Regions from separate parts of the Psychrobacillus sp. FSL K6-2365 genome, predicted to be linked through region 2. Evidence: riboswitches for the same ligand, from Rfam matches in the RefSeq annotation. Region 2 holds a riboswitch; each other region holds the start of a gene.
The links. A riboswitch is a leader RNA that binds a small molecule or an ion and turns the genes downstream of it on or off. The one in region 2 is predicted to bind thiamine pyrophosphate.

Region 1 (6,842 bases), 4.0 Mb from region 2:
AATGGATCATTTACATAAATTCTATTTGCTCCAGGTAAATCGGTATCCACGATGAAGTGGACTTCATGTTTCATCAAATGAGTTTTCAATGCCTCTAAGTTCTCGACTTGAAATGCTGGGTGGGCTTTTTTAGCGGGTGAGAATGGCTCTTCAATACCAATATGAATTTGATAATTGCCAAATTGAAACCATACTCCGCCTCTTTTTTTCAAGACTTCAGGCTTTTCTACTTCCTGAAATCCTAAAATTTCTCCAAAGAAATGTTTCGCGATAATTTCTGAACCTTTGGGAGCAGCTAGCTGTACATGGTCTATTGATTTAAAAGCAAATGACATCATAAATCCCCCTTGTTATATTCTATTGTAATCATACGTGAGGCTAGGTCATTTGGAAAATTTATAATTTTTATACAGAAGTATAAAAATTACTTATATAACTGTAAAAAAGCTCCCACCTATTAACAAGGTGGGAGCTCATTCACATTTTCTTCAATATTTTATTCACCGTATTCTGATTGCGTGCCGTGGATGTCATACCAAGTTTTCGCTCAAAGAAAGTATTTGTAAATTTAGTTTGATGATAGGTTTTCGATAGATTAATAATGATATTGCGGCGATTCCATACGATAAATTCATCATCCACAAGGTTTTCGAGGACAGCAAGCTGTTCATCCGACACATCTTTTTCTAAGAACATTACATATACCTGTTCTTTTAAGAAAATGGGATGCTGCTGAATCTCTTCAAACGCGTCCTTCGAACGGACAACAACTGGTATGTCAAAGCCGTAAGTTTCTCGAAGAGTATTCTGCAACTGAAGCACGTCATAAGTTTTATTATCAAATATAACATTCCCAGTTTGTATATAAGTCCGTACATTTTCATAACCCATCTCTTCAAAAAGTAGCTTCAATGACTTCATGTCCACTTTATTTTTAGCACCGAGATTAATACCACGCAGTAAAGCAACAAATGACAATATCCTCACTCCCCAAATTTCACATACTTTTATATTATCGTAAGAGAGTAAGAGAAACAAAATCTATAAACGGAGCCACAACATATTCGAACAGCTTAAAACTAACACAACTAAAAATAAGCTAACTAATGCAAAGTCTACTTTCCCGATGGTAATCACATGAAAATAACTACTTCTTCGATCACCAGTGAAACCTCTCGCTTCCATTGCAAACGCCGCACGTTCTGCTTTTCGTACAGCTCCTGCAAGCATAGGAATCAAAATACGTCGTATGCCAAATAATCTTTGCAACGCATTTTTTTCCTTGTTAGCACCTCTTAATCGATGGGCCTGCCTAATTTGCACAAATTCATCTTTCAAGACGGGCAAAAATTGGTATCCAACCATCACTCCGTAAGCAATTTTGGGTGAGAGCTTTAATTGTTGCATAAGACTTAAAATGAATGTCACTGGATTCGTCGTTAAAGCGAATAATAAGGACAAGCTGGAAAATGCCATCACCCGAAAACTTAAAGATAGAGCATGATTCAATTGTGTTTGGGTAACCTGCAAATTCCAACTGGACCATACAACAGGACCCGATTGATCTTCTGCGAACACAAGTGTAGTCCAAAAATAACCGAAAGCAGTAACAAAAAAAGGAAGCATAAACAACAACCATTTTTTCCAGCTGATCTGGGTGAACAACAATTGTAGCACTAGTACGCCGATCCAAAAAACAAGTGGCGTCCAAGGATCGAAGAAGAATGCCATCGTAAACATACAAATTGTAATCGCCAAAAATTTAATCGAAGGATTCATCTTATGCAAAGCATTCTTCATGACCTATCACTCCTTTCGGGCGGAGTAGGTGATGATCCATTAACAATTGCCTGTCTTCCCATACAGCTTCAGCGTTAAACTTTCCAGTTAATTGGCCATCTTTCATCAATAAAACCGAGTCAGCTAAATAATGAGCAAACTCCATATCATGCGTAACGATCAAAAATGTGGTACCTTCACGCGCACGCTCATCGATTAAATGGAATAATTCGAACAAAGCTGCTGAGTCCTGGCCAGAAGTTGGTTCATCCATTAGAATAATTTCTCTACCATCACAAAGCATTGCTGCAATAGCCACTCGTCGCTTTTGTCCATGACTTACTGAAAATGGATGGGAATCCGCAATAGGTAACAGCTGCAATCTAGTCATCATTTCCATTGAACTTTTTCCACCACCAAAACTAACTTCATCTAACACATTTTGTGTGAGAAATAAAAACTCAGGAGATTGAGGGACATATCCTAAATTTAGAGGTACTACAGTCCCTGTAGTAGGAATTAGCTGACATAATGCTTTCAACAAAGTAGATTTTCCGCTACCATTTGGTCCGGCAAGTACTGTTACTTCTCCATGATTTAATGTGAAAGTAGTTTCTTTCAAAAAAGGCATTGCCTGTACTTTACTAACGACTAGCGAATTATTTTCTTGTGTACTGCTTGTTCGTTTTTCTAATTTAGAAGTTACTTTGCCATTATGCAAGGGAATTTTTCTTTCGAAAAAGTCCTCCCATAAATCCAATCGATGCTCAATAGCTATAATTGTCATCGGTCTTTTTTGTTGTAAATTATCTAACCACTCCACATACTTTTTGGCTGTGAAAGGGTCTAAATGGGAGAGTGGTTCATCTAGTAACAGAATTTCTGGCTCCATTATAAGTGCACATGCAGTGGCAATACGTTGCTTCTGACCACCAGAAAGTTTTTGTATGATTGCATAGCGAAACTCAGTTAAATCGGTTAGAGTCAGTACGTCAGAAATTCTTTTCTCCATTTCATCGCGTTTAGTATGCAAATTTTCAAGTGTAAAAGCAAGTTCTTCTTCAACTGTTTGCATGCAAAATTGTGCATCAGGGTCTTGAAAGACTGTCGCTATGCGATGGTTTATTTCCCCGGGAATAAAGGAAAGGCTCTCTTTCCCAAAAAGTTTTATTGAACCAGACAAAATACCATCGCAATTATCCGGATACAATCGATTGCATAAATACAGTAAAGTCGTTTTCCCACATCCACTTGGACCAGTGATGACTATACGTTCCCCTCGCAAAACAGTAAACGAAAGACCCTCCAGTATCCATTTTTCCTCGTCAGGATAACGAAAACTTACTTTCTCAAATTCGATAACTTCATGCACGAACTTCACCTTTTTTCGATCGAGAAATGGCATATCCACGAAGAGAACCAGTTGCTAGTAGACCATCTGCTACTGCTTTTCCACCGACACCGGCAAGCAAAGCACCACTTACTATACGAATTCCAAGCATTAATGCAACATAACTCGTGCTGAACACTGTAAATCCACCTAGAAAGTATCCATAAGCAAAACTAAAGATTGACGATCCAACACCAGCGAGCATCAGAACCCATAGATCAAAGCGTTTATATCGTGTAGCAGCGAAAACTGCTTCAGCACCTAGGCCTTGGATAACTCCCGAAAGTATTAAGCGGGGTCCTACAGCATTACCTAATAATACTTCAATCGCAGCTGCAATCGTCTCGGAAACGACTGCTGCACCAGGTTTGCGGATAATATACATACAAATAATTGATACTATAAACCAAATTCCAAAAATCCATTCATACGCAATTGGACCGATGAACCCAGCCCAAATATTGCCGACATGCAAGAACAATAGATAAACAATACCAAAGACAACCGCAAACAAGGACATTAGTACAATCTCTTTTAACTTCCATGATTTCAGCATATCAGCGACCTCCGTGAGAAGGGCTATTAAGACTCATAGAAACTGTCATGACCAGATGCTTATGTTTTTCTGAGCGTGCATTCGTGAATGCTTCTTCATAAAACGCAAACACATCGTGTATATCACCATGAATACCACTTGCATAGTGCATCGATTCATTGAATACACCTTGTTCTTTAGCACGATCTACTTCACGATAAATAACGTCCATGTAATTGGGATTATTCATCGGATATAGCGCAAATTGAGAGGAAACATATTGTTTTGTAATATCTGTGTTGGCGATTATATCGCCCTTATCTAGATAGGCATCTCCAGCAGAGTCACCTGGGCAACCAGCAGAGAAAGTGCCAGATAAAGCAACATGTACACCTGTTTTAGCTGCATGTAAAGTTAGAGCTTTTGCTACATTAAACACGTGCACTTGTTTCCCGCGAATGACTGTCGACACATCATCCGTATGCATCCACACATTCGACGTATCCGTCTCCTTCAAAGCTTCTTTAATTACCTTAATAAAATCATTGTTCATCGGATGTAACGAAAAACGAAATCCGATAATTGGGCTTAATCCACATTCCATTTGTAAAACCTCCTAAATTTTTTCATAAAAAAAGGCCACATCCGTGAAGATGCAGTCACTAATCCAATACAAAAATATTAGGAAAGTCACCGCACTTCCTCACGCAGGTATTATCCTGATCGAGTAATAAGGGATCGGAGCTAAAAAGCTCTCATCACAGCCAAAGTGGGCACCCCTAGTGCAGAAAACGGTATGTAGTTTTTTAAAAGACTAGAAAATATGTGCTGTTACGCATATCTATCTAGTTCAGCACCTAGCTCGCTTGAGACGCTTCGGAATTTCAGCAAAGGCATAAGGACGTCTTTACGTGAATTTCTATCCAGAGCCTGCTTCTGCGCAAAGCTTATCGCAAAAGAACATTGTTGAAGCTAACATAGGTGCTCGCACTTTTCTTATGTGCCCAAAGTATAACGTAGCTATTAAAAGATGTAAATATGTTTGCAAAATTTCGTACTTTCGTCCATGATTTGGTTAATACAACAAAGGGGGAAGAAGTTATGGACAAAATATACATTACACGTAAACTACCTGAAGAAATCGTCGAGCCTTTAAGGGCGAAATTTGATGTACATATGTGGCATAGCGAAAGTATTGCGATGACATATGAAGAAATAAAAATAAATGCTAAAGGTGCACATGCTTTATGGACGATGCTATCTGATAATATCGATCGTGCACTAATTGAAAGTCTGTCAAATTTAAAAGTAATTAGTAATTTTGCTGTTGGCTATAACAATATAGATGTGGAAGCTGCAAAAGAACAGGGTATTATCGTAACTAATACGCCGGGTGTATTAACAGAGACAACAGCAGACTTAACATTTGCTTTATTGTTAGCGACAGCTCGAAGAATAACAGAAGTAGAACAAGAAATTCGTTCAGGTAATTGGACGTCCTGGTCGCCAATGCAATATACAGGCATGGATATTTTCGGTGCAACGCTTGGTATTGTTGGGATGGGTCGTATAGGAGAAGCAGTTGCGAGGCGTGCGAAAGGCTTTGACATGAATGTGTTATATCATAATCGATCTAGAAAACTAGAAGCGGAAGAAATGTATGGTTTTACTTATGCTGAATTAGACGACTTACTAAAGCAATCTGATTTTGTTATACTTCTAACTCCACTTACTCCAGAAACAAAAGGACTTATAAGTGAACGTGAACTCAATCTTATGAAGAATACTGCAACAATTATTAATGTCGCACGAGGGGGCATTGTAGATGAACAAGCTCTATTTAACGCATTAACATCTAAAAAAATATGGGCTGCTGGACTTGATGTATTTGAACAAGAACCTGTGCCGTTAGATCATCCTTTGTTGACATTACCTAACGTAACTGTGTTGCCTCATATTGGCAGTGCTAGTATTCGAACTCGTCAAGCAATGATGCAATTGAACGCAAAAGATATAGAAGCAGTGTTAGAAAACAGAGAGCCTCAGAATAGAATTGTATAATACTTAAGCGGTGGTCCTAAAATTTAGTGACCACTTTTTTTATTAATTTATAAAACCAATTATCTCTCATTTATAGAAATTACATTTAATATCCCTTCCTAAAAGTAGAAAATTCAATAAATCCCAGATTGAATCATAATACCTACAAAAAATATCTTAAATTACATAATAAATACCATAACTCTATAACTAATAGTCTGTAAATATAATTCTTATTACTCGTAATTATTGAATAATATACGGTTTTTAACCATCTCTTATTTGCTTCACTTCATAAACTCTAGTAACATGGGAACTCATAAAATAGACGTACCAGAATTTTGGAAATTTGGGGGCATAGTTCTATAATAATATTCAAATGATTAAACTTGAGAAAAAAGGGTATGTATTGGAGGGTAGGACTATGTGTCTATTTTAATAAATAGAGAAAAGGGGAAAAATAATGAGGAAAATTATGTTGTTTATTTCTTTGTGTGCATTTTTAGTACTAGGTGCATGTAGTAGTGAATCTAGCAAAGACAGTATTGAAGTGATTAAATTTGCAGATGCAGGGTGGGATAGTATACGTGTTCACAATAGTATAGCCCAATTAATTGTCGAAGAAGGTTATGGCTATGAAACCGAGGTTACAAGTGGAACTACGGCAGCTACATTGCAATCACTTGAACAAGGGGACATCAATGTTTATATGGAGATATGGACAGATAATACAAAGGAGATTTATGAAAAAGCAATTGATAGTGGAAACATTGTGAAATTAGCAACTAATTTCAATGATAATACGCAAGGACTATATGTTCCAACTTACGTGATAAAAGGGGATAAAGAAAGAGGGATTGAAGCAGTTGCACCTGATTTGAAAACTGTCCAAGACCTAGAGAAATATCCAGATATTTTCCAAGACCCTGAAGACAACACCAAAGGTAGAATAATTGGTGCACCTTCTAGCTGGGCTGTAAGTGAACACTTGGAGACGAAACTTGAAACATATGGCCTTGACGCGAACTACAATTACTTAGCACCTGGATCTGACTCTGCAATAGTAGCAGATTTAGCGGGAGCATATAAAAAGGGTGA
Region 2 (6,842 bases):
AACATTTTTAACTAATGACAATGTTTCTATAATGAAGAGATTTAACAGGCTAAATTAAAAATAGAGAATTAAAGAATTGAGTAATAATGAATAGTATTAGAAATACAACATAGACCCTTTAATCTGTCCATAGATAGATTAAAGGGTCTTTTTTTATTTATATAGAAATTGTATGCCTTTTACTCATTTTCTTTCTATCTTAGAACATGGTCGAAGGTCCACAGAATTTAGTTATAGTCAGTAGTTCAGAAAGGTCCATGATTCTACGAACTTAGTCATTTCCCTAACAAAACGCTTTCTTGTAAAAGCTTCTCTTTTTTGATCGCTAGGACCATAAGGGCAAGAATGAGGTCGAAGTGGTTGTAAATAACTTGTTAATATAAGGTACAACAATAGTTAGGAGGAGCAAATATGACTAAAATACAAGAATTTAATGACCTTCATACATCCGAAGAATTACTATTCTTAGGAAATGCTTGGGACTTATTATCGGCCTTAACACTCGAGAAAGTAGGGTTCAAAGCTATAGGAACGACGAGTTGGGGGATTGCTAATTCCCTTGGTTATATTGATGGTGAATTAATTGATTTTGATAGACATTTATCAATCATAAAAACTATTGCTGAGAATGTGAATATACCCGTTTCCGCGGATATTGAGGCAGGCTATAGTGAAAACGTGGAGATTGTTATTAATAACGTTTTGAAAACCGCAGATATTGGAGTTGTAGGTATCAATATTGAGGATTCACTAAAAAAGCAGAAAGGGTTAAGAGGAATATCTAAACACTGCAACCTATTAGAAAAAATAAGAATAGCTTTAGATACAAATGGTTTTAAAAACTTTTATATCAATGCTAGAACTGACACTTATTTTCAGAGGGAAAATCCTCTGTTGGAAACAATTGATCGAGCAAAATCCTATGTAGAAAGTGGAGCTAGTGGAATTTTTGTTCCCGGAATGAAATTAGAAGAAGATATAAGAGAAGTTGCATTGAAAATAAAAGCTCCACTTAATGTATTATCTTTACCGGGACTAACGAATTGTAACAAGCTTAAAGAGTTAGGAGTTAAACGATTTAGCTTTGGAAATGCATTATCCGATAAATATATTACTTTTTTAGAAAAGAATACAGAACAATTAATAGAATGTAAAGATACTGCGCATTTATATATTGACTAAACTGCGTAATGGGGTAAAAGTTGATAAAAGTTAAGAGTGAGGAACCAAAATTTGCAGAAAGAAAACATCTTATATAAATTAATAACGTTGAATTGGACAAGATAATCTATGAGGAGTTCATTTTTATACTTCTCAATAAATCTCAATGAGGAGGACAGTTATGCCAAATGTAGAAGTGAAATGTACTGTATCAAATTGTATTTTCCATGCAAAAGGAAATGTTTGTGGAGCAGAAAAAATCGAAATAGATATGGATTACCATGCAAAACACAATAATACAGAGTTTGCTTCTGAATTTGATTACCGCACTATTTCTGAGGAAGCAGGTCATTCTGCAGATACGTGCTGTAAAACATTCAAACCTGAAGAAGGCCGAAAGTAGTGTTATATAATTTAATAATACTAAAATGGGTGCGAACCAATTAGGTTAGAGATAGGCAATGCTGGTCTACACATTGAGGGTGAGGGACTAAAGAGAAATTTCTTTAGCCCCTCTTTAGATTATCGGAAAAGGTGTACTCTACAAATTTGGTAAACTCGTAAAAATTTTCTGGAATTTTTGAATAATTTTTTCTTTTATGCTATAGTGATTTTGACAAAAGAATATCGCTATCCACTAGGGGAGCCGTTTAACGGCTGAGACAAGCAGAGCTTGGACCCTTTGAACCTGATCTGGATCATACCAGCGGAGGGAAGTGGGCGAACGTATGCTTATTTTTATTTTCTTCTGCTTACTAATCGCCGCTTTCCTTTTCTGGAAAGCGGTGTTTTTATTTGCCAAAAAGGAGATGGAGAAAAATGACATTTTGCAAAGAAGTAAGGAATGAGTGCAATGATTTATGGGAAGCGAGTTTCCACCATCCGTTTGTGAAAGGGATAGAGAAAGGAACATTGCCACTTGATGTGTTCAAGTATTACGTCATGCAAGACGCCTATTATTTAACACATTTTGCAAAAGTTCAGGCAATCGGGGCGGTAAAAGCTACGGATTTGGAGACAACGAAAAGATTTGCATACCATTCCGAACAAACCTGCGCCGCAGAAATGGCTTTGCATGAATCGTTTATGGAATTGCTTAATGTAAAGGAAACGGACTGGGCTACGTTTGAGCCGTCTCCAACTGCATATTCATATGTTTCTCATATGTACCGATCAGCAGAAGGAGATCTTGCAGATGTGTTAGCTACAATTCTCCCATGCTACTGGCTTTATTATGAAATAGGTGAACGATTGAAAGAAGCAACTCCAAAACATCCCATTTATCAAAAATGGATTGCAACATATGGATCAGAATGGTTCAAGGAGCTTGTTAATGAACAGATTACCCGAATGGATCACCTCGCAGTGAATTTACCTGAAAAACGGCGACAGGAATTGAAAGATCGATTTCGCAGGAGCAGCTATTATGAATGGAATTTCTGGGAACAAGCATGGACGATGGAAACTTGGTCAGTAAATGTCTCGAGTAAGGCGGAGGTGTAACTATGCTTGCATCATTACGTACAAAACGGCCTATAGTCCATTGTATTACTAATCACGTCGTTTCAAATTTCCAAGCAAACGGGCTATTAGCACTCGGAGCTTCTCCAATTATGGGAGAAGCATACGAAGAGGTAGAGGAACTTGCCATGTTAGCTGATGCCTTGTCGCTTAATATAGGGACTTTAAATAAACTTACTTTAAGCAGTATGCTCTTAGCAGGGAAAACTGCAAACAGTAAGGGCATTCCAATCGTTTTGGATCCTGTGGGAGCAGGTGCAACCCCCTTCCGATTATCGGCTATCCGTCAGTTGATAGAAGATGTTAACATTACCGTCCTTCGTTGCAATGCCGGGGAACTGGCAGCAATTGCCGGTGTTGAATGGCAGGCAAAAGGCGTTGATGCTGGAGAGGGAAATGTAGATGTCGTCGAACTTGCAAAGCAGATGGCACGGAAATATAAGTTGATCGTTGCGGTAACTGGTGAAATTGATGTTGTAACTGACGGTGAAGACGTGGAGGAGATTCCTTATGGTACACCACTTATGTCGTTTGTGACTGGAATGGGATGTCTTTTAAGTGGCGTGGTGGCAGCGTTTTTGGCAACATCGCCAAGTCAACCTATGGTTGCTACTGTAGAGGCACTACGCTTTTATGCAATGTGCGGAGAAAAAGTAGCTCCACATTCACAAGCGCCGGGCAGCTTCCAGATTGCTTTTCTGGATGGATTGGCATCAAAGCCACAAGGAAATTATGATAATTGAATCCGTTTAGGAGAGGTTGCGATATGGGAAATATCAAACAAGTTTTGACTATTGCAGGATCTGATTCTGGAGGCGGAGCTGGAATTCAAGCAGATATCAAAACATTCCAGGAGCTTGGGGTTTATTCAACTTCAGTTATTACAGCAGTGACAGCTCAGAATACACTTGGCCTCACTGGTATTTATCCGATGGATAGAACCGCAGTAGAAAATCAGCTGAAGGCTATAGGCACAGATTTTCAGATTTCCGCATTAAAAACAGGAATGCTATTCAATGCGGACATTATTGAAGAAGCAGCCCGGGGAATAAAGAAGTACGGATGGCAGAACGTCATCGTCGATCCGGTCATGATTGCAAAAGGGGGAGCTTCTCTTTTACAGCAGGAAGCGGTAGATGCGTTGATGAATTGTTTGCTGCGGCTAGCCACAGTTGTAACGCCAAATATTCCAGAAGCTGAAGTCTTAAGTGGCTTGGAAATCCATGATTCTGTTTCCAGGTTAAGAGCGGCAAAGTGGATCTTAGCGACAGGAGCCGAGGCAGTGGTGATAAAAGGTGGACATGGTACAGACATAAACTTTACAGAGGATTTTTATCTGCACCGGAATGGCGACACTTTAACAATGCGCTCACCACGGATTCATACTAACCATACGCATGGAACTGGTTGCACTTTCTCAGCCGCATTGACAGCAGAATTGGCTAAAGGAAATCCGTTGCAGAAATCCTTATATACAGCAAAACAGTTTATACAGGCGGCTATTTCCCATCCTCTAAATATCGGTGCTGGACATGGACCTACGAATCATGCAGCATATCATAAATTCGGCACTAAGGAGGAGGTGCAGCTTGTTCAGTAAACCTGCTATTTATTTTATTATGGGCACTGCCAACGTCAAAGGAAAAGAGCCACTTGTGCTTCTTGAACAAGCACTTCTTGGAGGAATCAGTCTTTTCCAGTTGAGGGAAAAAGGGCCCTTTGCGTTAAAAGGAGATGCATTGAGAAGATTTGCTTTGGAATGCAAGAAGCTCTGTAATACTCATCGGGTGCCTTTCATCGTAAACGATGACGTCGAGCTAGCATGCATGATTGGAGCTGACGGGGTCCATGTTGGGCAGGAGGATCTTGACTGCGCGTCGGTCCGTTCTCGTATTGGAGAAGGGAAAATCATTGGTGTTTCGGTCCATTCTATGGAGGAAGCGAAAATCGCAGTTAAAGAGGGAGCTGATTACCTGGGAGTAGGTCCAGTTTACGAAACCCAATCGAAACATGATGCCCAGGCACCAGCTGGAGTTAATAGAATCATGGAGATTTCTCAGCTGTTCTCAGAAATCCCCGTTGTAGGTATTGGTGGGATTACACCAGATAACGCAAGAGCTGTTTGGAAAGCAGGAGCAGCGGGTGTTGCGGTGATTTCAGCTTTGGCAGAGGCTAAAGATATAGCGATGCAAATAAACAAATTCAAGGCTTCAAGCGAAAGGAGAAGGTAGTATGAAGTCCAAGCAGCTTGTACTTATGGCGATGTTTGTCGCCATAGCAGTTGCCGGTTCCGCTTTCGTGTACCTTCCCACTGGAATAGCACGCGCCTATCCAGTTCAGCATGCTATCAATGTTATGGCAGCGGTGCTTTTCGGCCCAGTGCCAGCGGTAATAATTGCTTTTCTGACTGGTGCTGTACGAGTACTAACAGGAACAGGGTCGCTATTAGCATTTCCTGGTGGGATGATCGGGGCATTTTTGGCAGGAATTCTTTACATTCATTCAGGAAGACTATGGCTTGCAGCCGCTGGAGAAATTATTGGTACCGGAATCATAGCGTCAGTAGTGGCGGTACCATATGCACGGATACTAATGGGAACAGAAGCGGCTTTCTTTTTCTTTATGCCGGCATTTCTGGTGTCGAGTATTAGCGGCTCCTTGCTAGGTGTCCTTTTAATGTATAAATTAAGGAAAATTAAAACGAATAATGTTCTGTATTAAAGCATTTCTTATTCATTATCAAGAACGTTCATTAGCATAGCCAATACAAAAAGGAAAATGCCTATAAAATGCATTTTCCTTTTTCGTGTAATTTAATAATCATAACAAGTAACTATTTGTGCTATTGCCCTGCTTTTATAAATTATTTAAAATATGGAATTTTTTTCAGTACTACACAAATGGGAATGGCTACACAGAGTCCTACAACATTTTGTACGATGTTTCCAGGGATAGAGGCTGCTGGTAATATCCAACTACTAAATAGAACCGCTTCGCAAATGTAATAACCACCTAACATAAAAGGAATCGAAATAATCGTTGCGAATAAATTGAGTGCGAAACTACTTCCGTTGCGCCCGTTCGACCAAGCAATTTTCCCCACTATATATCCTTGTAGGCCGCGAGTTAAAATAGTGAAAGGTGCCCATAATGTCCAACCAGATACTAAGTCAAATAACCCCATCCCAACTGCACCAGCAATAGCACCTTTTTTAGGACCAAATAAAATAGAAGAGATAAAGAGTACTGCTGTCCCGAGGTGAACTAAACCACCATTTGCCGTGATAGGTAATTTAATGTTTAACAAGATCGTAGCAACGAAGACTAGTGCTATTAACATAGACGTAATAATTAAATCGAAAGTACGTGCCTGGGAATAACTTGTTGTTTTTTGCATAGTTTAAACCTTCCTTTTCAAATCATTTATAAGAGTTAATGATTACATTAGCAAGGAATTGATGTTTTTAAAAGTATCAATTTAACGAAAATTGTAGTGGTCAGTTTGTGGGGGAATCCCGAGAATAATACGCTTTTCTATACGTTTGGGAATAATAGGGGGTTATATTTATTATTGACATTACATAATAGGAGGACTTTTAAAGATCTTATCGAATTAGAATTAAGAGGTATCTCCAAGTTAACAACTTCAGATGTCTAAATTATTATAATAATTAAAAAATTCTAATAGTAGTGGAAAGTGAGATTCTAGATACATGATACAATTTAATAATCCAACACCTGTAAAAAGGGAGTGAAAAATATTATTAGTAAAGCAGCTCCTTATATATTTTTAATTGGTCTTTTCTGTATTGTGTTGGATGGACTTTGGATTGTGGAGAGATATGATTCAAAGGTTGCCTACCCATTAGAGGCATTTATCTATCTGATCTTTGGAATATGTTTGACCTCTATATCTATATTGTTTTTCAATAAAAATCTTAATAAGGAAGAGGTAAAGGAGAGTTCTGGGAAAGAAAAAGATAACCGTATATATATTCGAAAAGTATGGGAGAAAAGGGAGAAACTTGGAAACAGGTTAATCGTTGTGCTCCTAATCATTTTAATAATTATTTATATTGTTAATCCTGTAGTAGCCTTTCGGTTACTGCAACCAATATTATTCTGCGTAATTATTTTAAGTGCTTTTCTATACATCATGT
Region 3 (6,842 bases), 880 kb from region 2:
CTACATTAGTCACAATATCAGCGGGAGCCAATGACTTACTGCAAATGGTGCAAGTGAATTCATCAAGTGGTTCTATTGCTTATCAGCAACTCCATGCTGATTTTGCATTAAATAATGTACGAAAAAATATAGAGCAGATTATTAAAGAGGTACAGGCAATCGCACCAAAAGCCAAAATTTATGTAATGGGTTATTATTTTGCCTATCCTCATGTGAGAGCATCTCAAAAGGAAGGCATAAAAAAAGAGCTAGACCGATTGCATACAATTTTAAAATCGGAGTCTGAGATCAATGGTGCGACATATGTGTCTGTGGAAGAACCATTCGGTGTAAATGCTACTAAGTTATTACCAAATCCCGCAGACGTCCATCCAACGATGGAAGGATACCGTATAATGGCAAATGCATTCTTTTCGCAATACAACAGTGGATTAGTAGTTACACATAACGAATTGCCAACACCTAATCCGCTTACTTTTGAACAAATTTTGAATGCATCTAAAGAACAAGAGAAATCTCCTGTTTCAAAATCAGTTGAAATGGACCAATACTATTCTTTATCAGAAATGAAGCCATTAATTTAGTATTTTGAATGACTTAGTTGTTCATAAGAATTTGGACCTTACCCAATGTTTTGAATAAGTTGATGAATGTTGTGCGAACCTAAAAAAGCTGTCCTCCAAATCAAAAGAGGACAGCTTTTTAACGTACATTTTTTTTAGATTTTATGACTTTACGTATAATAGGATAAACAATTGGTGCCAATTTAATTGCTGTTTTGACTAGGTTTTTTACTTTCATCGGTATCGCTCCTTGGTTTTCGATATTAATAGTTATGTACCCTCAAACTCCAATACATAAACTCTCTCTTTATCGTAAAACTTTAATGCCTTGGACTATATTCCAAATCATTACTATTACATATACGAGCATGTAAATTGCGATAAGTATTAAAGGTCCGGCAGCCATCCATAGGGAAGGTTGTTCATTAAATCCCGATGCAACGGGGGTGAAGCTTGTAAAAACACTAATGAATAAAATTATTAACAATATTACAGGTATAATGTGGGAAATTAATGATTTTTTCGCATGATATTTTACATTAGAATCTTGTGATACAAAATAAACAATAATAGGCAATAAAAAAGGAGCAAACAATACACTAAAATAAGAAAGTGCTGATAAAATTTTAGGGTTATCCAGTCTATTCAACCTCCTTTCCTCAATTTTTAACGAAATACTCAGCTATATGTTTCATTTCTTAAATAAGGAAACTAAAATATTCTTGTAATTTTCCAGAGAGGAAATAGATACATATTCTTTTACACCATGCCAATCCCCTCCACTTGGTCCAAACTCAATTGCACCTGCTCCAGCTTCCGCGTAGAAGCGAGCATCGGCAGCTCCATGCTGCCCAAATAATACAGCAGGTTTTCCGATGAACTGTGAAGTAACATGTGCAATACGTTCGATAAAAGGATTAATGGCTTCAGTAGTTACTGCAGGAGCAGTCGCTTGAATCTTAAATTCACTTTTAGGGAATTTCTCTGCCAACTTTTTAATCTCTGAAGTAATACTCTGCATATTCTGTCCAGGAACAAAACGAAGATCATAGCTTATTATACATTCATCGGGAACAACGTTATAGCGATCACCTGCTTGTATTTTCGCCAAGTTTAAGGAAGGATAATCATAGAACTCATTGCTTGCAGTTAAAAAAGAGAGAGTGCGTAGTTGTTGGTCAAACAGAAAAGCTTGCTCAATTGCATTTTTTCCTTCCCATGGACGGCTACCATGACTAGGTTTACCTTTCAGTATTACATCAAACTGAATAATTCCTTTTGCCTGTAAACCAATTTGGAGGTGGGTAGGCTCGCCGCATATAACAAAGTCACCAGTATATCCTTGATCAACTAAAAACTTGGTAGTTTTACCGTCGGTTTCCTCATCCGTTACAATATGAAGCTGAATTTTTTTAGTAAGACTTTTAGATTCTTTAGAAAGCTCGTAAAAAGCTTGCATCATCGCAGCAACTCCTGCTTTCATATCAGCAGTTCCTCGACCATATAAAAGATCACCTTCTATAAATGGCTCGAATTGCTCTGGGTTACCTGGAACAACATCTACATGCCCATTCCAAATCATACATTCATCACCAATTCCTATTTCTGCCACTAGCATCAATTTTCCCTCATGCTGTAAGACAGTTGTATGAATTCCACGTTTTTCTAGCCAACTTTCACAGAATAATAAAGCATTATTTGCACTTTCGATTGTGTCACTTTTGATACGTACCAGATCTTTTAGTAATGTAATCATGTGAACATCTCCTTTTGCATATATTTATTTCATTAGTATAACAAATGAAACAAATAAGGTTGCATTAGGCATTTTATTCAGATACAATGAATTCGAACTAAATAATTCAAACCACAAGGGGCGCCACAATAGTGGCTGAGATAGTACCCTTTGAACCTGTAAGTTAGTGCTTGCGTAGGGATGTGGATGGAAACTGACAATCGCGCGATGTCTGGGTCTATCCCGGGGTCGTTTTTTTGTGGTCAAAAAAGGGGATTGTCATGAAAAATCAACGTGTATTAATATTAATGGAAATCGCTATTTTTGCGGCGTTAGGATATGTTTTAGATATGATTGGCTTTGGAATGCCACAGGGCGGCTCCGTAACATTCGTACTTGTACCTGTTATTTTAATGGCCTTTCGTCGTGGTATAGTTGCAGGTCTTGCTACTGGATTTTTAATAGGTGTGCTACAAGTGGTAACAGGGCGATTTTATGCAGCGCCATTATCATTTGAAATAGTTATTGCACAGGTTGCAATTGATTATTTCATCGCCTTTATGGTTGCAGGGTTCGCTGGGTTTTTAAGACCTGCATTTTTACAGGCATTTGAACAAAAAGATAAAGTGAAAATGATTACAGCGGTTGTCTTAGGAGCATTAATAGCTGCTTTTCTTCGTTATTTAGCACATGTGACTTCAGGTATTCTATTCTTTGGTGAATTTGCTGGCAATCAAAACGTCATTTTGTATTCATTAATCTATAATTCTACTTATATGATTCCTGTATTTTTAATTGCTGCTTTCATTTGTTCCATTTTATTTGTTAAAGCTCCGCGCCTTGCACTGCCGAATTCTCACTAAATATGATATGATTAGAGTACATTTAGTGAAGAAGGGATCTTGTTAAGATGATTGTACAAACTGACGAAGAGTTAGTGGCATTAAAAAAAATAGGGCGTATTGTTGCAGAAGTAAGAGATGTGATGAGGGCTGCAACTAAACCTGGTATTACAACGAAAGAACTGGATGAGATTGGCGGAAAGTTATTTACAGAGCATGGTGCGATTTCTGGACCAAAGGGTGAATATGATTTTCCAGGATATACTTGTATCTCCGTCAACGAAGAAGTTGCTCATGGTATCCCGGGTTCTCGCGTAATTCAAGAAGGCGATATTGTGAATATTGATGTGTCTGGATCTTGTGATGGATATTTTGCAGATACAGGTATTTCTTTTGTTGTTGGTGAGGGATATGAAGAGAAAGAAAAATTATGTGCAGTGGCAGAGAGTGCATTTGAACGGGCTATGTTGAAGGTGAAAGCAGGCTCTCGTTTAAACCAAATCGGAAAAGCGGTTGCTAGAGAAGCTAAAGATAATGGCTTGCATGTTATTATGAACCTAACTGGGCATGGTATTGGAAAATCGTTACATGAAGCTCCACAACATGTCTTGAATTATTATGATGCATGGGATCCTACGATATTAAAAGAAGGAATGGTTTTAGCGGTAGAGCCGTTTATTTCTGCAAAGGCAGAGCATATTGTAGAATCTGGTGATGGTTGGACATTTGTAACTCCCGATAAATCGTTAGTAGCACAGATTGAGCATACAATTGTTGTAACAAAAGGTGCTCCTATATTATTAACTAAATTAGACTAAAACAAAACGCCTTCGAAATTTACTTTTTCGAAGGCTTTTTTTAAATTAAGAATATGGATTAACATACTGCGGATTTCCGTGGGCGTTGAAGTTTTAGGAGAGTGGCGGATAGGCAATACGTCATAATATTAACAAAAAAAGGGATGCTTAGTTGTGATTCACAACTAAGCATCCCTAAAAAGTTTTAACTTTAAAGGGGTCTTGTGCTTTTCTTAAAGAATATAATCCCCACGATTAGGACGCAGCTTAGAAAAATGGATGCTGCGGTTAGGAGTAGTTCGCTAAAGTTGTGGTGAATTGCAACTCCAATGAAAGTCCAGATAAAAACAATTGGCATAAGACGGTCGAAATAATGATAACGAAAATGAAGAGCTATAGCTGTCGCAATGGTTAAGAAAATAACTCCCCAAAGTGATTTTGTCATACCAAATCCATCAAATTCATAAAACGTTAGGAGATAAGATAGGTTTGTGAAGAAACTGATAAATGTCCAACCTAAAAGGAAGGAAATTGGCAATCGATTTTTTCGACTTAAATCATCTAAAGGATAGGTTAGATACAATTTAAACAAGCAGCTTAGTAAGACTGTGAGAAAACCAAAAGTGTATCCAAACAGTTCGTAATGCCAGCTTAATATACATAAAATATATATCACAGAGGCTATTCCGTATAATAGAATACGCTTCGTAGGTATAGGACGAGAAGATTTATAATCCTTCATAATATTCCAAATCCACCAAGCTAATAATATAAAAATAACAATCCATATGTAAAACACATAATTTGCTGGAGTAAAAAATACGGGAAGTCTGTTGAATATTTCGCCACTAGTTTGACCATTTATGGGTAGTAAAATAGATAATAGTTTAACAATTACAGTAGATATAAAAAATAACATTAAAAGGATTATTTTAAACATTCAGCTGCCTCCTTCTATTTAATAAGTATACCTTTGATATATAGCAACAACAAATTAGAATTATGAATGTTATGTGACGAAAATCAAACAATCTGTATTAGAAAAACATGATATACTAGAATTCTAAAATAATTGTCAATATAGGAGGAATATTTAGATGATTGAACAAACTTATCCGGTTGTCTGGGATCTCGATCGCTTTTTTGAAGGGGGAAGTAACTCACCATCTCTAAGAAGCCATCTGGATAAAGTAAAAGAAAAGCTAAGCAGCTTTGAAACTATACTAAAAGACTTTGATTCACCAACATCTATTGCCGATGTCTCAAATATCGAGAAAATGGTTAATGAGCTAAAAGATATAGCTACTAATTTATCAGAGGGTGGAGCAGTAATTGGGTGTTTTTTAGCACAGGATACAACGGATAAGCAGGCAGCATTGTTACAGGGCGAGGTAGGGTCGCTATACGCTAAGTTCTCTTCTCAAATGCTAACCATTCAACAAGTGCTAAGTAAAACGAAGGAAACTGTGTGGGAGGAACTGCTTCAAACGACTGAACTCTCTCCTTTTGCATTTGTGTTAAATGAATGGAGAGATGAAGCAAAGCGAATGCTCTCTGAAAAAGAGGAAGACATGATTACGACACTTGGAGTGGATGGCTATCATTCATGGGGTCAACTTTATGATTTACTAGTCGGTGATATTCGCATTAAACTTACTATAGACGGTGAACAAAAAGAAATGTCGGTTGGTCAAGCAAATAATCTTAGTTCCCACGAGGATGCAATGATTCGTAAAGAGTCATTTGAAGCGTTAGAAGCTGCTTGGACAGATAAAGAGGAGTTCTTTGCGAAAACACTAAATCATATTGCAGGCTTCCGTCTTGCAATTTACGAAAAAAGAGGATGGGATTCAGTTTTAGAGGAGCCTCTTCATATTAATCGCATGAAAGAAGAAACACTAAATGCAATGTGGGGTGCTATCTCGAAAAATAAAGCTCCATTCGTAGAATACTTAAATAAAAAATCGGCAATGCTAGGCGAAAAACAAATGCATTGGTATGACTTAGATGCACCAGTTAGTACTTCTACAGAGAAAATGGATTATCAACAAGGTGCGGAGTTTATATTAAAGCATTTTAAAGAATTTGGACCGAAATTAGAATCATTTTCAAGAAATGCATTTGAAAAGGGTTGGATAGAGGCAGAGGACCGTCCAAACAAACGTCCGGGAGGATTTTGTACAGGAATGCCTGTATCAGAGGAATCACGTATTTTCATGACGTATAGTGGATCAATGTCCAATGTCTCTACATTAGCTCATGAATTAGGTCACGCCTTCCATTCATACGCTTTAAGACCAGTACACTGGATGAATCGTCAATATGCAATGGGTGTTGCTGAAACTGCCTCTACATTTGCCGAAATGATTGTAGCGGATGCTGCAGTAAAAGAAGCAAAAACAGATGATGAAAAAATTGCTTTACTGGAAGATAAAATTCAACGTAGTGTAGCATTTTTTATGAATATCCATGCTAGGTTCTTATTTGAAACTAGATTTTATGAGGAACGTAAAAATGGAATTGTTTCTGCTGCACGACTAAATGAATTAATGGAGTTAGCCCAACAAGAAGCATATGGTGATGCATTGGATACAATACATCCGCACTTTTGGGCATCAAAGTTGCATTTTTATATTACGGAAGTACCTTTTTACAACTTCCCTTACACATTTGGTTACCTATTCTCTTTAAGCATTTATGCAAAAGCTATAAGCGAAGGCGCAAACTTTGAGGAAAAATATATTGCTTTATTGCAGGACACAGCAGTAATGTCAGTAGAAGATTTAGCGATGAAACATTTAAATGAAGACATTACACAGGAAGCATTTTGGCTAAAAGGTATTGATCTGTGTATTCAAGATGTGAGTGAGTTTATCCAATTAACTAACGCAAAAGGGTGAAGGTG

Region 1: linked by a shared signal. The riboswitch ahead of MKY29_RS01370 (YkoF family thiamine/hydroxymethylpyrimidine-binding protein) and the one ahead of tenA (thiaminase II) in region 2 are both predicted to bind thiamine pyrophosphate.
Region 3: linked by a shared signal. The riboswitch ahead of thiT (energy-coupled thiamine transporter ThiT) and the one ahead of tenA (thiaminase II) in region 2 are both predicted to bind thiamine pyrophosphate.

The regions. Positions count from the first base shown of each region.
Region 1 is NZ_JBBOOO010000001.1:266,723-273,564, forward strand. It holds gene MKY29_RS01345 (VOC family protein) at 1-335, opposite strand, end outside; gene MKY29_RS01350 (DUF1697 domain-containing protein) at 478-978, opposite strand; gene MKY29_RS01355 (energy-coupling factor transporter transmembrane component T family protein) at 1,042-1,800, opposite strand; gene MKY29_RS01360 (ABC transporter ATP-binding protein) at 1,781-3,151, opposite strand; gene MKY29_RS01365 (ECF transporter S component) at 3,144-3,725, opposite strand; gene MKY29_RS01370 (YkoF family thiamine/hydroxymethylpyrimidine-binding protein) at 3,727-4,308, opposite strand; TPP riboswitch at 4,388-4,495, opposite strand; gene MKY29_RS01375 (2-hydroxyacid dehydrogenase) at 4,806-5,765, shown strand; gene MKY29_RS01380 (glycine betaine ABC transporter substrate-binding protein) at 6,208-6,842, shown strand, end outside.
Region 2 is NZ_JBBOOO010000001.1:4,263,623-4,270,464, reverse strand. It holds gene MKY29_RS21670 (isocitrate lyase/PEP mutase family protein) at 412-1,182, shown strand; gene MKY29_RS21665 (DUF1540 domain-containing protein) at 1,343-1,564, shown strand; TPP riboswitch at 1,791-1,893, shown strand; gene tenA (thiaminase II) at 1,981-2,664, shown strand; gene thiM (hydroxyethylthiazole kinase) at 2,667-3,425, shown strand; gene thiD (bifunctional hydroxymethylpyrimidine kinase/phosphomethylpyrimidine kinase) at 3,449-4,282, shown strand; gene thiE (thiamine phosphate synthase) at 4,215-4,913, shown strand; gene thiW (energy coupling factor transporter S component ThiW) at 4,915-5,403, shown strand; gene MKY29_RS21635 (ECF transporter S component) at 5,546-6,079, opposite strand; gene MKY29_RS21630 (hypothetical protein) at 6,434-6,842, shown strand, end outside.
Region 3 is NZ_JBBOOO010000001.1:3,378,980-3,385,821, reverse strand. It holds gene MKY29_RS17070 (SGNH/GDSL hydrolase family protein) at 1-584, shown strand, start outside; gene MKY29_RS17060 (DUF4870 domain-containing protein) at 871-1,203, opposite strand; gene MKY29_RS17055 (M20 family metallopeptidase) at 1,255-2,319, opposite strand; TPP riboswitch at 2,426-2,517, shown strand; gene thiT (energy-coupled thiamine transporter ThiT) at 2,580-3,161, shown strand; gene map (type I methionyl aminopeptidase) at 3,209-3,958, shown strand; gene MKY29_RS17040 (tryptophan-rich sensory protein) at 4,149-4,877, opposite strand; gene MKY29_RS17035 (M3 family oligoendopeptidase) at 5,035-6,837, shown strand.